Regions from separate parts of the Rhizobium sp. 25PS6 genome, predicted to be linked through region 1. Evidence: riboswitches for the same ligand, from Rfam matches in the RefSeq annotation. Region 1 holds a riboswitch; the other holds the start of a gene.
The links. A riboswitch is a leader RNA that binds a small molecule or an ion and turns the genes downstream of it on or off. The one in region 1 is predicted to bind S-adenosylmethionine.

Region 1 (7,683 bases):
CTAGCAGATTTCCATCTGCCTTTCGGCTCATCGCGCACCATTTCCAATGTTGCGGAAGGCAAGGTTCGCTTTTCGCTCCGCAGCGGCCGGGCAATCGTGCTCGCCCGGCCCTATGATCTTTCCGGAGTCTGATTTTTGGCCCCTCCCATTCTGAAACTCGACGATATCTTCCTGAGCTTTGGCGGTGCACCGCTTCTGGCGGGTGCCGGCCTGCAGATCGAGCCCGGTGACAAAATCTGTCTCGTCGGGCGTAACGGCTCGGGAAAATCGACGCTGCTGAAGATTGCCGCCGGCCTGGTCGAGGCGCAGTCCGGCGAGGTCTTCCGCCATCCGTCCTCGACGGTGCGTTATCTCGAACAGGCGCCGGATTTTGCCGGCTTCAACACGGTGCAGGCCTATGCCGAGGCCGGCCTCGGCCCGGGCGATGACCCCTATCGTGTCACCTATCTGCTGTCGCATCTCGGGCTGAGCGGCGATGAGGACCCCAGGATGCTGTCCGGTGGCGAATCGCGGCGCGCAGCCCTTGCCCGGGTTATGGCACCGGAGCCGGACATTCTTCTGCTCGACGAACCGACCAACCATCTCGACCTGCCGACCATCGAATGGCTGGAAGGCGAGCTGCAAAAGACGCGCAGCGCCTTGGTGCTGATCTCGCACGACCGGCGTTTCCTCGAAAAGGTCTCGACGGCAACCGTCTGGCTCGACCGCGGCACCTCGCGCCGGCTGGACAGGGGCTTTGCACATTTCGAAGCCTGGCGCGACCAGGTGCTGGAGGCCGAGGAGCTGGAGCAGCACAAGCTCGGCAAGTCGATCGAGCGCGAGGAGCACTGGCTGCGCTATGGCGTCACGGCGCGGCGTAAGCGCAACATGCGCCGTCTCGGCGAGCTGCAGACGATGCGCTCGAACTATCGCGGCCACAAGGGACCGCAGGGCACGGTGCAGGCGACGGTTTCGGACGCGCAGGAATCCGGCAAGCTGGTGATCGAGGCCGACAAGATCACCAAGAGCTTCGGTGAGAGGGCAATCGTCACGCCGTTTTCGATCCGCGTGCATCGCGGCGACTGCATTGGTCTGGTCGGACCGAACGGCGCCGGCAAGACGACGCTGCTGAAGATGCTGACCGGACAGCTTTCACCCGATAGCGGCATCGTCAAGCTCGGCACCAATCTGGAGATTGCGACGCTCGACCAGAAACGCGAAGATCTCGATCCCGAGGATACGCTTGCCAACTATCTGACGGATGGGCGCGGCGAAAACCTGCTCGTCAACGGCGAGCAGCGCCATGTCACCGGCTACATGAAGGAATTTCTGTTTCAGCCGGAACAGGCGCGTACGCCGATCAGAAACCTCTCCGGCGGCGAACGCGCCCGGCTGATGCTGGCACGCATCCTGTCGCGCCCGACGAACCTCTTGATCCTCGACGAGCCGACCAACGATCTCGATATCGAAACGCTCGATCTCCTGCAGGAGATTGTCGCCGGCTTTCCCGGCACCGTCATCCTCGTCAGCCACGACCGCGATTTCCTCGACCGCACCGTGACCTCGACGATCGCACCCGCCGTGCCGGATGCGCCTGATGGTCGCTGGATCGAATATGCTGGCGGCTACTCGGACATGCTTATACAGCGCAAGGGCGCGCTTGAGGAGCGCAGAAAAGCCGAGAAGGCGGCGGAGAAGCCGAAGACCCAGCAAGCAACAGCTTCAGGCAGCTCGAAGGTCAAGCTCTCCTTCAAGCAGAAATTCGCACTGGAAAACCTGCCAAAGGAAATGGCGAAGGCCGAAGCCGAAATCGCCAAGCGCGAACAGGTGATGGCAGACCCCAATCTTTTCACGCGCGATCCCGCAGCCTTCAACCGGCTTGCCGGCGAGATGGAAAAACTGCGCGCCAGCCTGACTGACATGGAAGAGGAGTGGCTGGAGCTCGAAATGCTGCGGGAAGAGCTGGAAGGCTGAGATTTTCTCGAGGCTCAAGGCTCACTTTTCCTTGATTCGTCAGTGTGTCGTCCTGCGGCATAAGGTGCCGTCCGGCAGCCGGGGATATTGCTAATCGCAATGGCGACAAGGAAAAGTCATATGTCTCGCAAGCCTCATTCCCGTTTTCTCACAGCACTTACTGCCGGCAGCCTCGTGGCGCTTGCCCTGTCGCAAACCGCACAGGCGCAAGACGCCCAGCGCATTCGTGTTCGGAGCGCAATCGAAACACTCAGCGGCGATACGCTCGTCGTCAAGACGCGCGAGGGCAACGATGCGACGGTCGCGCTGAAAGCCGGCTGGAAGGTCGACGGCATCAAAAAAGCTTCCGTCGAGGATATCAAACCCGGCGATTTCGTCGGCGTCGCTTCGCTTCCGAAGGGCACGGGCCCGGACGGGGCGATCGAGGTGCTGATCTTTCCGGCGTCGATGAAGGGAACCGGTGAGGGCAACCGTCCCTGGGATGCGCAGCCGAACAGCCAGATGACCAACGCGACTGTCAGCAACGCCGTCAAATCCGTCGACGGCCACACGATCACGCTGACCTATCAGGGCAAGGAAAAGACCATCTCGATTGCCGATGGCACGCCGATCGTGACGTTGGCGCCTGCGACCAAGGATGATCTGAAGCCCGGCGCCGGCGTCGTCGTCACCGGCGAGACGGCGGCGGATGGCAGCATCTCGGCCAGCCAGATCGCCGTCGGTCTCAACGGCGTCATACCGCCGATGTAACGGATGCGCGGCATCAAAGCGCCGGCGCGGGCATGGCGGCAGCGCCGGCACTGGCGCTGGCGCCGGTCTGGACGACAGATGGCTGTTCCTCGGATTTTGACGGCAGCGCCTGCAGATGCAGCACGCGCGGCTTCAGCACCTCGAGATAGGCCTCGGAGCGGCCGATATAGATCATGCCGCTTTCGGGCATCGAGGTGAGCAGTTTGGCCATTGTTTCCTGAAATTCCGGCTCCATGCCTTCCAGCACTTCGTCGAAGATGATCCAGCGCGGGCGCACGAGAAGCAGACGGGCAAATCCGATCGCTTTCTGCTGGTCGCTGTCGAGCAGCTTGTCCCAGCGGGCGCGGGTTTCGAGCCTTGCGATCAGCGAATGGAGACCAACCTTGTCGAGGGCCGCCTCGACGTCGGCTTTCTCGTAGGCTTCGGGACGTTCGGGGAAGGCCAGCGCCTCGCGCAGCGTGCCGCCGGGAACATAGGCAACCTGCGGAACGAAGAGCATGTCGTCGATCGGCGGCAGGCCTATCGTGCCGCTGCCGCACGGCCAGAGGCCGGCCATCGCCTGGAAGAGCAGCTTGCGATTGACGCTGTGATCGCCGTTGATCATGATTTTTTCGCCGGCCTTGATCACGACATCGGTTTCACGCAGGCGGAAACCGCCGCATTCCTCGATGTCTTCGCCGATCTTGGCGACGATCACCACGTCCTTCAGCGTCAGCGTGTCGGGCGCGGCGTTTTCATAGGCGATGCTGTCCTTCAGGTCGAAGTCCTCTTCCATCTCGACCAGCGCCTGGCGGAAATCGGTGACGCGCATCAGCGTGGCGCGCCATTCGGCGATCGGGCCGAAATTGGACACATACCAGCGCAGCGCCGTGTTGACCTGGTTGAAGGCACCGACGGACATCATCAGCTGGCCGAGGGTGAGACCGCCGGAGAAATAGGCGGGGGCGGCAACGATGATCGGGATGACGATCACCAGCCAGCCATAGCCGGCCGAGACCCAGGTGAGATTGGTATTGGCCATGGCAAGCCGCTTGACGACTGTCAGGACCGAGCTGATATCGGTGTTGATGCGCCGACGCTCGTTCTCCTCGCCGCGGGCGACGGTGATTGCCGGCATGTTTTCGTTGGCGTGCATCAGCGTGAAGCGAAGCTCGGCCTCTTTCGAAAAACGATCGGCATTGAGCTTCACCAGCTTGCGGCCGACCACCTGGCTCAGCACTGACGCGGAAGCGGCATAGAAAATCGCCGCCCAGACCATGTAGCCTGGAATGGAGAAGCTATGGCCGCTGATGCGGAAGATGAAGCCGCTGGAAAGTTCCCAGAGCACGCCGATGAAGCTCACAAGAAGAATGGTCGACTGCAGCAGGCCGAGAACCAGTCCTGTCGTGCTTTCGGCAAGGTTGCGGGAATCCTCGTGCAGACGCTGGTCCGGATTGACGCCGATCAAGCCGCTGGAGGCGAGCCGCAGCGCTCGCTTGCGCTTCAGCCACTGGTCGACCAGATCGCGCGACAAGCCTTCGCGCATATAGAGCGCGGTCATCTGGTTCAGCCAAGCCTGCAGCACGTTGAGCAGCAGCAGCGTGCCGGCGATCATCGCGAAGATTTCGAGCTGGTGGAAGAATTCGCCGAGGTCGCGGCGCTCCAGCGAGTCGTAGAAAGGAGCATTCCACTCGTTCAGGATGACCTGGCCGTAGGATGTCGCCAGGATGACGAGGATCAGCACGGTCGCCAGAAACAGCACCTTGCCACGCACTTCCGAATTCCAGAATGCTGAGAACATGACGCCGAGGCGATATGTCAGGCTTAAATCATACCCTACCCTATCCTGCCTCCGGATGCCCGGCCTCCTCTCGATCTTATCTGCCATTACGCTTTTCCAAATCGCCCATGCCCCTATAAATAACATGGTGGCGTTACCGGTCTATCAACAGATTCTATCAGTCATTAAAGTGTGATGATGCTTGCATGAGTCTCTCCTGCATGCATTCGCCAGTTGATTCGCAATCAGACTGGGTCTAATTAAGGCCTCCGTGGTGATTTGGCCGGCCGGCTTGCAGCCACGTTAAAAAAGTCGCTAAAGGGCCGCGTGCGGACCGGTAGCGATTTTTGTCGCCGCCGGTTTTTGTTTTTGATCGAGTGACCGCAATGCCCATCAAGATCCCCGATACGCTGCCCGCCTTCGAAACCCTGGTTCAGGAGGGTGTGCGGGTGATGACCGAGACGTTGGCGATCCGTCAGGATATCCGACCGTTGCAGATAGGGCTGCTGAACCTCATGCCGAACAAGATCAAGACCGAGCTGCAGATGGCCCGCCTTGTCGGCGCCTCGCCGCTGCAGGTGGAGCTGTCGCTCATCCGCATCGGCGGCCACAAGGCGAAGAATACGTCCGAAGATCATCTGCTTGCCTTTTACCAGACCTGGGAGGAGGTAAAGCACCGCAAGTTCGACGGCTTTATCATCACCGGGGCGCCGATCGAGCTTTTGCCCTATGAGGACGTCACCTATTGGGCGGAGATGCAGGAGATTCTCGACTGGACGGAAACGAATGTCCATTCGACGATGAACGTCTGCTGGGGCGCGATGGCGGCGGTCTATCATTTTCACGGCGTTCCGAAATACGAGCTGAAAGAGAAGGCCTTCGGCGTCTACCGCCACCGGAACCTGAAGCCTTCCTCGATCTACCTCAACGGCTTTTCCGACAATTTCGAAGTGCCGGTGTCACGCTGGACCGAAGTGCGCCGCACTGATATCGAAAAATCCGAAAGCCTGGAGATCCTGATGGAGTCCAGCGAAATGGGCGTCTGCCTCGTGCACGAGAAGAGAGGCCGGCGGCTCTACATGTTCAACCATGTCGAATATGATTCCACCTCGCTTTCCGACGAGTATTTCCGCGACGTCAATGCCGGTGTGCCGATCAAGATGCCGCACAATTACTTCCCGCATAACGATCCGGCGCTTGCGCCGCAGAACCGCTGGCGCAGCCATGCGCATCTCTTGTTCGGCAACTGGATCAACGAAATCTACCAGACGACGCCCTTTGATGTGGAAGAGATCGGCACCGATCTCTGACCGTTGCCGAATCACGCCTGGAGCCGATGCCGCCGCACCACTGCTGCGGCTTTTCTTTCTGATCCGCCGGTTGCAGATTGAAGCAAATCCGGGCAGGTTCCTGTCCTGAAGCCTACCACACCGCGCGTCTTCGTCGGACGTGCAATTCACACATTGAATCGCTGCAAATTCCTCAAATCGATTCCGAATTGAGGAATTTGCAGAAGAGATAGAATGGACGGTCGATCATGTCGGATAAGTTGGAGCGGGACGTTTTCGGGCAGACGCAGGCGGGCGAGACCGTCTATCGCGTCGAGATCAAGGGCGGCGGGCTGACGGCCAAGATCATCAGCTGGGGCGCGGTCATCCAGGATCTGCGTCTCGAGGGACATGATGCGCCGCTGCAGCTTGGCTTCGACGATTTCGACAGCTATCTGCTTTATTCGTCCTATTTCGGCGCGACGCCCGGCCGCTGCGCCAACCGCGTCGGCGGCGGCAGGTTCACGCTTGACGGCAAGGACTATCAGCTCGAGCCGAATGAAAACGGCGTCACGCATCTGCATGGCGGCAGCGACAATATCGCCAAACGCAATTGGACGATCGTCGAGCATGACGTCGACCGCGTGGTGCTGAAGATCGTCGATCCCGATGGCCGCGCCGGCTATCCCGGCAATTGCACCATCCAGGCGACTTTTTGGGTGCATGGCAATGGTGAACTGTCGATCACCTACGAATCGACCAGCGACCAGCCGACGCTCGCCAATGTCTGCCAGCACGCCTATTTCAATCTCGACGGCCGCGAAGACGCGCTTGGCCATGACATCATGATTGCCGCCGATCACTATCTGCCGACCGATGAGAAGCAGGTGCCGACCGGCGAGATCCGTTCCGTCGAGGGCACGGAATTCGATTTCCGCGAGATGGCGCCGATGAAGCGTTTTGTCGGCAGTGAACAAGCGTTTTACGACCATAATTTCTGCCTGTCGGGCGAGCGTACCGCCAAGCGGAGCGTCGCGCTCGCCCGCAGCCTGTATTCCGGCGTATCGCTGGAAGTGCGCAGCACGGAGCCAGGTGTGCAGTTCTATGCCGGCTTCAAGCTCGATGTCGCGGCCCCCGGCATCGGCGGGCGCAAATACGGCCCATTCGCCGGCTTCTGCCTGGAGACGCAGATCTGGCCGGATGCCATCAATCACCAAGGTTTTCCGAATGCGGTCCTGCGCCCCGGCGAAGTGCTGCGCCAGGAGACGGATTATATCTTCACCAAGAACTGAGTGTTTCTGCCGCACGCACGGCTGTCAAATTCGAGCGTTATGAAACCCTTGCTGGTCCGCCGGCGAGGGTTTTTTCGTTCCGTGCTCGATTCTGTCTTGCCGATTGGTTCTATATAGGTTCTATTGTGTGTCCATGGATAGAACCAGTCTGATAGCGGAATTGAACAGCCGCGGCCTGCGTGACGAGGCGCTGACCGGGCCGCTCTACAAGCGGCTGGCGCAGACGCTGACCGGCCTCATTCAGGAAGGGCTGCTGAAGCCCGGCACCGCGCTGCCGGGCGAGCGCGACCTTGCCGAGGCTCTGAAGCTCGGCCGTGTCACCGTGCGCACCGCCTATCGCGACCTGATGGCGTCAGGCGCACTGGAATCGCGCCACGGAAGCGGTACTTTCGTATCGAGCAGGGTGGAACGCATGGAACAGTCGCTGTGGCGGCTTTCCTCCTTCTCCGCCGACATGCGTTCACGCGGGCGTCTGCCGGCCGCACGGATATTGTCGCGGGCGGTCAATACGCCGTCCCCGGAGGAATCCTTCCTGCTCGGCCTCGGCGGCGACGAGCCGGTGCTGAGACTTGACCGCTTGCGCCTTGCCGACGGCCTGCCGCTGGCGATCGAACGCGCCGTGGTGCCGATCAAGTTCCTGGGACACGATGCCGGCGGTGAG
Region 2 (7,683 bases), on a different contig from region 1:
AATATCGCCTCTTATTTGTTGCGACGACATCGGACCCCGCCAGCCGATCGCATGATGCAAGCGTCAGCCCAAACGTAATCCCCAAACCGCGATATTGAAGCAGCGCTTTTTCTGCAACAATTGATTTCCAAAAGCACCGGGCGCGCGAGCACGCCCCGTCAACCGGATGACATTTCCATGCTGAAATATCTAAAAATCCGCACAAAAATCATATCGGTGGTGGCGCTCCTGGGGCTGATCACGATGGCGGGGCTGATCTATGTCATTTCCGAGTTCCGCCGAGCGGATGCCGCCTACAGCGCCTTCATCGATCATGAAGCGCAGGCCTCGATGCTGAGCGCGCGCGCCAGCGCATCGGCGGTGGCCTCGGTGCTGCAGGTAAGCCTGCTTGCCGACATGAAGCCCGATACGCCCGAATTCCAGACGGCGCTCGCCACACCGAGCAAGCTGCCGCAGGCGCGTGACCGCATGAAGCAGGTGCTGGCGCTGATGCCCAGCCGCAAGCCGGCGATCGATGAAATCCAGGCGGGCATCGATGAGATCGAAACGCTGGCGAACAAGATCATCGAACAGAGCAAAGCCAAAGACGGCGCCGGCGCCCAGGCGAATGTTGCCCTGATCAATGCAAAGCTTGATGCGCTGACGCCGAAGATGATTGCCAACAATGATGCGATGATGGCGATGCTCAACGATGGCGGCGACGCGCTCTCGGCCTCCGTCAACGAACGGATCATCTTCTGCCTCGTCCTGATCGGCATCGCCGTTCTCGCTGCCGTCGGCTTCAGCGTGGTCGTGGCCCAGATAGGCATCGCCGGTCCGATGATGCAGCTGCGCCAGCGCATGACGCGGCTTGCCGAGGGCGATACGACAAGCGATGTCAGCGGCCTCGACCGCGGCGACGAAGTCGGCCAGATGGCAAAGGCCGTTTCGGTCTTCCGCGACAATGCGATCGAGCGTGCCCGGATCGAAGCGCGCGCCGAAGCGGACCGCGACGTCAGCGACAGCGAACGCCGCGACCGCGAGGCGCAGAAGGCCCGCGAAGCATCGGAACTCGACCGCGCCGTCACCGCACTCGGCGACGGCCTGCGCCGCCTTGCCGCCGGCGATCTCGCCTCGCATATCGCCGAGCCCTTCGTCGCCCATCTCGATGCGCTGCGCGAGGATTTCAACAACTCGGTCGAAAAACTCAACGAAACCATGCATACGGTCGGCGCCAATGCCCGGGCGATCGGTGCCGGCGCCAACGAGATTCGTTCCTCTGCGGACCAGCTTTCCCAACGGACGGAACAACAATCGGCCTCCGTCGAACAAACGGCAGCGGCGCTCGAGGAGATCACCACGACGGTGCGCGACGCCGCCAAGCGGGCCGAGGAGGCAAGCCAGCTCGTCGCCCGCACCCGCCTCGGTGCCGAAAAATCCGGCGAAGTCGTCCGCAAGGCCGTCTCCGCCATGCAGCAGATCGAGAAGTCGTCGGGCGAGATCTCCAACATCATCGGCGTCATCGACGACATCGCCTTCCAGACCAATCTTTTGGCCTTGAATGCAGGCGTCGAAGCCGCCCGCGCCGGCGATGCCGGCAAGGGCTTTGCGGTCGTCGCCCAGGAAGTGCGCGAACTCGCCCAGCGCTCGGCCAAGGCCGCCAAGGAGATCAAGGCGCTGATCAGCACCTCCGGCTCGCATGTGCAGACCGGCGTCTCGCTGGTCGGCGAAACCGGCAAGGCGCTCGACGCGATCGTCCAGGAGGTGCAGGAGATCAACCAGCACGTCCACGCAATCGCCGAAGCCTCGCGCGAACAGTCGATCGGCCTGCAGGAGATCAACACCGCCGTCAACACCATGGACCAGGGCACGCAGCAGAATGCGGCGATGGTCGAAGAATCCACCGCCGCCAGCCACAACCTGGCGACGGAAGCTGCAGCGCTCAACAACCTGCTCGGCAAATTCAGGCTGACCGGCACCGGCGGCTTCACTGCCAGCGCGCCAATCGCCACAGCAGCACCACGCGCTGCCGTCCGCCCGGCAGCCAGGGCAGCCCCGATCCGCGTCGCCCGCGAAGGCACCGCCCGCCCAGCCGCCTCGCCGGCCCGCGCGCTCGGCCAGAAGATCGCCAACGCCTTCGGCGCCGGCAGCAGCAAGCCGTCAAGCCAGGATCCCGACTGGACGGAATTCTGAGCCGATCCTCGGCACGAGGCACGGCTGTCCGGTTCGCGCGGATTTCCTGCCCTCGCCCTGGCCTGCGAGGGGTCGGCGAAAAATGGAGAGGTCGCGGCATATCCCCTTCTCCCCTCGGGGAGAAGAGGGAACCGAGAGGGCGGCACTTTCCTTTTGGGGTGTCGCTAGCTCGGCCGCCAACCGATCTCGACGAGGATATTTCCGGGCGCCGTACAATAAAACAGCCAGCCGCCGCGCATGGCGGCCGGCGGACCGGACAAATCAGCACCGGCAGCAGCAAGCCCGGCATGGACCGCATCGACATCCGCCCTGGCAGGCAGGATGAAGCCGATGTGATAGGTCTGGCGCCCCATCTCCACCTGATCGGCGGTGCCGAATTTTGCGATTGCGTGGCTGAGGACGATTTCGAGGCCGGCATCGTCTTCCAGGATCGCCAGGCCGTTCTGGCCGCGCATATCCTTCAGCGTCAGGCAGAAATGGCGGATGAAGAAATCCGCCGTGGCAGCGATATCGGGTACGTGGAAATCGAGATGGTTCAGGCGCATGACAGTCTCCGTTCGAAAAAATCCCGGGACTGCCTTTTTGCCGTCTCCGCACGCCGCCGGGATCCCGCATCTTCATGCGGATCACGTCGCGGGTTCTCGTGCCAGGACACGGAGCAGAGCTTCCGTGAGAGCGCGCTTGACGCTCGAACGGAAGGGATCGGGCTTACCTCAACCGATCCTGCCTTTTTCGACGATGCCGATCTAGCAGACGGCACCGGTTTCGGCAATGGATGCGTCGGTGCACGACTGGAGGAATGGGATTCTCACCCTAATATCCATAGGTGGATGTCGCCCCGCCGGCCGCTCGATCACGTCGTCCCCCCGGCGACGCTTTCCCGAAGAATTGACGCGCGGCATGGGCATTCGTGTCGTGCGCCCTATCCGGCAAGGCATAGAGTGATATTATTCGCGGCATTGGGAGGGATGGATATGAAACCTGCAATCATCGGCCTCGTCGGCACGCTCGTTCTGACGGGATGCAGCACCGTCAGCTATAGCGGACCGGGCCTCGAACCCATCCCCGGCAGCATCACCTATAGTGGCCAGCCGCGCACCAAGCTCACCAAATCACCGCCCGGCTCCGCCTTCCCGCATGATTTCATCGACCAATACGGCCGGCAAGTGGAGGAAACCTACATCATCCAGCCCGACCGAAGCCTGATCATCGCGCATCGGCAATATAAGCCGATCCGGTTTTTTGGGGATTAAGGGTTGCTCGGCATGGCTTGCGGGAGCTGGAGCGGGTGAAGGGAATCGAACCCTCGTATTCAGCTTGGGAAGCTGCTGCTCTACCATTGAGCTACACCCGCGATGAAGCGAGATTTCCAACAGATGGGGGCCGCTGTCAAGTCGCGGCCGCCGGGAAGCCTCAGATGCGGAAGTGCTTCGAGAGTTTCAGGCCCTGGGCCTGGTAGTTCGAGCCGAGGCCGGAGCCGTAGAGGCTTGCGGGCCTTTCCTGCATGTGTTCGTAGACGAGGCGGCCGACGATCTGGCCGTCTTCGAGGATGAAGGGCACTTCGTGGCTGCGCACTTCGAGCACGGCGCGGCTGCCGCGTCCGCCGGCAGGCGCATGGCCGAAGCCCGGATCGAAGAAGCCGGCATAATGGACGCGGAATTCGCCGACCAGCGGATCGAAGGGGGTCATCTCGGCGGCATAATCCGGCGGCACGTGCACGGCCTCACGCGAGACGAGGATATAGAACTCGTCGGGATCGAGGATCAGCTCGTTGCGGCCGCGGCTGTGGAGCGGTTCCCAGAAATCGAAGAGGTCGTGCTCGGCCTTCTTGTCGACATCGACGACGGCGGTGTGATGTTTGCCGCGATAGCCGATCAGGCCGTCCTTGTCTCCGGCAAGGTCGATCGACAGCGCGATGCCGCCGCCCGAAACATTCGGCAGCTTGCTGGCGACCAGCGTTTCGCTTTCATGCAGCTTCAACAGTTCCGGCTCGCCGAGCAGGGCCTGGCCAACGCGGAAACGGATCTGCGACAGGCGCGAGCCGCGGCGCACGACGATCGGGAAGGTGCGCGGGCTGATTTCGAGATAGAGCGGGCCGGAATAGCCTGATGGGATCTTGTCGAATTCCTGGGCGTAATCGGTGATGACGCGGGTGAAGATATCCAGGCGCCCGGTCGAGCTTTTCGGGTTGGCCGAGGCCGACATGTCGGCCGGCAGCGCCAGGCTCTCCATCAGCGGCACGATGTAGACGCAGCCGGTTTCGAGCACCGCCCCCTCGGAGAGGTCGATCACGTGCAGGCTCAGCCGGTCGAGCTTGTCTGACACCAGATGCGAGGGGCCTGGCATGAAGCTGGCACGCACGCGAAACGCCTTGCCGCCCAAGCGCAGGTCAAGGCTTGCCGGCTGGATCTGGTCGCGGTCCAGCTCCCGTTCGGAGATCAGACGCCCCGTTTCGAACAGCGCGGAGATCGCGCGATCCGCCAGAATTCCCGTTTCGCGAGCCATCATGCCTCATCCATCATTTGCCGCCGACAAAACCAAACTCGGGGAATTGACGCAAGCAGCTAACAGCAGTATTGCAGAATTATCCCGTGGTGATTTGGCCGGTCGGCTTGCAGCCACGTTAAACAAGTGGCTAAAAAGACCGGGTTGAAACCGGTCTGCTTTTGCGACCGGTTTTTTTGTTATGTGAAGGTGATGGCATGAGCAAGACCTGGCGCCCGGCAACCCAACTCGTCCACGGTGGCACGCTGCGTTCGCAATATGGCGAGACGTCCGAGGCAATCTATCTCACCCAAGGCTTCGTCTACGAGACGTCGGAGGCGGCCGAAGCCCGCTTCAAGGGCGAGACGGAGGGCTTCATCTACGCCCGCTACGGCAGCCCCACCAACGACATGTTCGAAAAGCGCATGTGCATGCTCGAAGGCGCCGAAGACGCCCGCGCCACCGCTTCCGGCATGGCCGCCGTCACCGCGGCGATCCTCTGCCAGCTCAAGGCCGGCGACCATATCGTCGCTGCGCGTGCTCTGTTCGGTTCCTGCCGCTGGGTCGTCGAGACGCTGGCGCCGAAATACGGCATCGACTGCACGCTGATCGACGGCCGGGATCTGGCGAGCTGGGAAAAGGCGATCACGCCGAAGACCAAGGTGTTCTTCCTGGAAAGCCCGACCAATCCGACGCTCGAAGTGATCGATATTGCAGGCGTCGCCAAGCTCGCCAACCAGATCGGCGCCAAGGTCGTCGTCGACAACGTCTTCGCCACCCCGCTCTTCCAGAAACCTTTGGAACTCGGCGCCCATATCGTCGTCTATTCCGCCACCAAGCATATTGACGGCCAGGGCCGCTGCCTCGGCGGCGTCGTGCTTTCCGACAAGGAATGGATCGACGAGAACCTGCACGACTATTTCCGCCATACCGGCCCGGCGATGTCGCCGTTCAACGCCTGGACTTTGCTGAAGGGCATTGAGACGCTGCCGCTGCGCGTGCGCCAGCAGACCGAAAATGCCGCAAAGATCGCCGACTTCCTGGCCGAGCAGGGCAAGGTCGCCAAGGTGATCTATCCCGGCCGCAAGGACCACCCGCAGGCCGATATCATCGCCAAGCAGATGACCGGCGGCTCGACGCTGGTCGCCTTCGAGATGAAGGGCGGCAAGGATGCGGCCTTCGCGCTGCAGAACGCGCTCGAGATCATCAAGATCTCCAATAATCTCGGCGACAGCAAGAGCCTGATCACCCATCCGGCAACGACGACGCACAAGAACCTGACGGAAGAGGCCCGCGTCGAACTCGGCATTTCTCCGGGCACGGTCCGCCTTTCGGCCGGCATCGAGGATACCGACGACCTGATCGAGGATTTCGCGAAGGCGCTTGCCAAGGTCTCGGCCTGATCCAGATCCAGAGATAAGGCGGCCGGACCTGGAGTTCGGCCGTGCCGGATCTCACCAAGGTGAGACGGGGAACAAGTTCGTCCTCCGCGGCGTTCCGAAACGGAATTAACACTGACAATTAGGCTTAACGATCGAAAACCCTTCGGATCACAGCCATTTCAGCGATGATAATTGTTCCGTTTCTTGACGGACAGGGCCTCTTATAAGATACGGGTAACATATCTTGACTAAGGTGCAAGGCATGTATCGCGCCCTCACAAGAGAGATCGAAGTAGTCGTCGAGCCGTTCTATCTGGAGGAGCAATCCGATCCGGAAGACGATCGCTATGTCTGGGGTTACCGGATTGTCATCAGCAACAATTCGAGCATAGCCGTTCGGCTGGTCAATCGTTACTGGAACATCACCGACCAGAACGGTCAGGTGGACGAGGTGACCGGTCCCGGCGTCGTCGGCGAGCAACCGCGCCTTAGCCCCGGCGACACCTACGAATATTCCTCCGGCTGCCCGCTCGACACGCCCTCAGGGTTGATGTTCGGCCATTACCAGATGGAAACGGACGAAGGCGAGATGTTCGATGTCGACATCCCCGCTTTCTCGCTGGATTCGCCTGGGCTGCTGCGCGTGCTCAATTGAGCGCGTAGCGCCGACGTTGATATGCTTGCCGCAAGACTACGCGCGGCCGTGGATCTTCGGGTTGCCCAGTCATCAATCTACTAAAGCTCAAAAGGATCCGACGCCTGGGTGCCTGACTTTGCTTCAAACGGATCTTTTGATTGTGGCGGGGCCGGATGTTTTGCGACCGCATCGTTTACCGCCTTTTGGCAGGCGAGCAACTCATCCGCTGCCCTGGCGGAATCTTTCAAACCGAGGGCAACAATCTGCTTTCCTCTAAAGCTGGCGCGGAAACTCAGTTTACCAGCGAATTCCTCAATCAAGTCGGGATCCTTGAAATCAATCCATAATGATTTGAAGCCAGGGAGATCCAGACCTCTCGCATCAGCCGTCCGTTTAGACTGGTCGAACGAGAGTTCGATGGGATAATGCTTACCTTTCTCCAAGGATTTCCAATTTGGATTTCCGAGCAGAATGTAAAGAGGGTTGTCCTTTTTGCGGAAATTGAAGCCAAGACGAAAAATGGTGTCGTCATCAAAGGAAGTCAGAACAAAACAGCCATTGTCTAAAGTCGGGTCGACAGCCACGCTCCAGCCCCCGACCTCTTTCCAGGGGACTGTCCCGTCATCAGCCAAACTCATTCGTGGCATCGCAGCTATGAGCGCGAGTACAAAAAACAAAAGCCGCATCAATGCCCCATCCGCTTTCTTAGGCCACAACCAATGAAACAGAATAGGTGCACAGTGACTACGCAAAGTCGAGTCACCGTGCTGCATCATCGCTAATCTTTTATTGTTCGCGGTGCGTGTCCTTAACCAAGCCTATTCGGCCGGCTGAAGCTCGGTCGGCTCGAAGCGATAGGTGGTGGAGCAGAATTCGCAGGTGACTGCGATTTCGCCATTTTCCTGGCTGGCCTCGATCTCCTCGGCCGAAAAGCCCTTCAGCACGCCCTTGATCTTGTCCCGCGAGCAGCTGCAGCGGTCGAACACCGCGCGCGGTTCGTAGACGCGC

Region 2: it holds a riboswitch for S-adenosylmethionine, as region 1 does, so the genes downstream of both, RWK44_RS10525 (O-succinylhomoserine sulfhydrylase) here and metA (homoserine O-acetyltransferase MetA) in region 1, are expected to answer to the same signal.

What each region holds. Positions count from the first base shown of each region.
Region 1 covers NZ_JAWDIV010000002.1:211,741-219,423, reverse strand. Annotated here, with positions in the region: gene RWK44_RS03695 (thiamine diphosphokinase) at 1-132, shown strand, start outside; gene RWK44_RS03690 (ABC-F family ATP-binding cassette domain-containing protein) at 136-1,953, shown strand; gene RWK44_RS03685 (hypothetical protein) at 2,074-2,703, shown strand; gene RWK44_RS03680 (ABC transporter ATP-binding protein/permease) at 2,717-4,609, opposite strand; SAM riboswitch at 4,724-4,801, shown strand; gene metA (homoserine O-acetyltransferase MetA) at 4,849-5,772, shown strand; gene RWK44_RS03670 (aldose epimerase family protein) at 6,000-7,022, shown strand; gene RWK44_RS03665 (GntR family transcriptional regulator) at 7,156-7,683, shown strand, end outside.
Region 2 covers NZ_JAWDIV010000006.1:57,597-65,279, reverse strand. Annotated here, with positions in the region: gene RWK44_RS10550 (methyl-accepting chemotaxis protein) at 178-2,172, shown strand; gene RWK44_RS10545 (VOC family protein) at 2,337-2,717, opposite strand; gene RWK44_RS10540 (hypothetical protein) at 3,147-3,425, shown strand; tRNA gene RWK44_RS10535 (tRNA-Gly) at 3,453-3,526, opposite strand; gene RWK44_RS10530 (2'-deoxycytidine 5'-triphosphate deaminase) at 3,586-4,680, opposite strand; SAM riboswitch at 4,754-4,832, shown strand; gene RWK44_RS10525 (O-succinylhomoserine sulfhydrylase) at 4,875-6,059, shown strand; gene apaG (Co2+/Mg2+ efflux protein ApaG) at 6,301-6,693, shown strand; gene RWK44_RS10515 (hypothetical protein) at 6,774-7,361, opposite strand; gene RWK44_RS10510 (Hsp33 family molecular chaperone) at 7,494-7,683, opposite strand, start outside.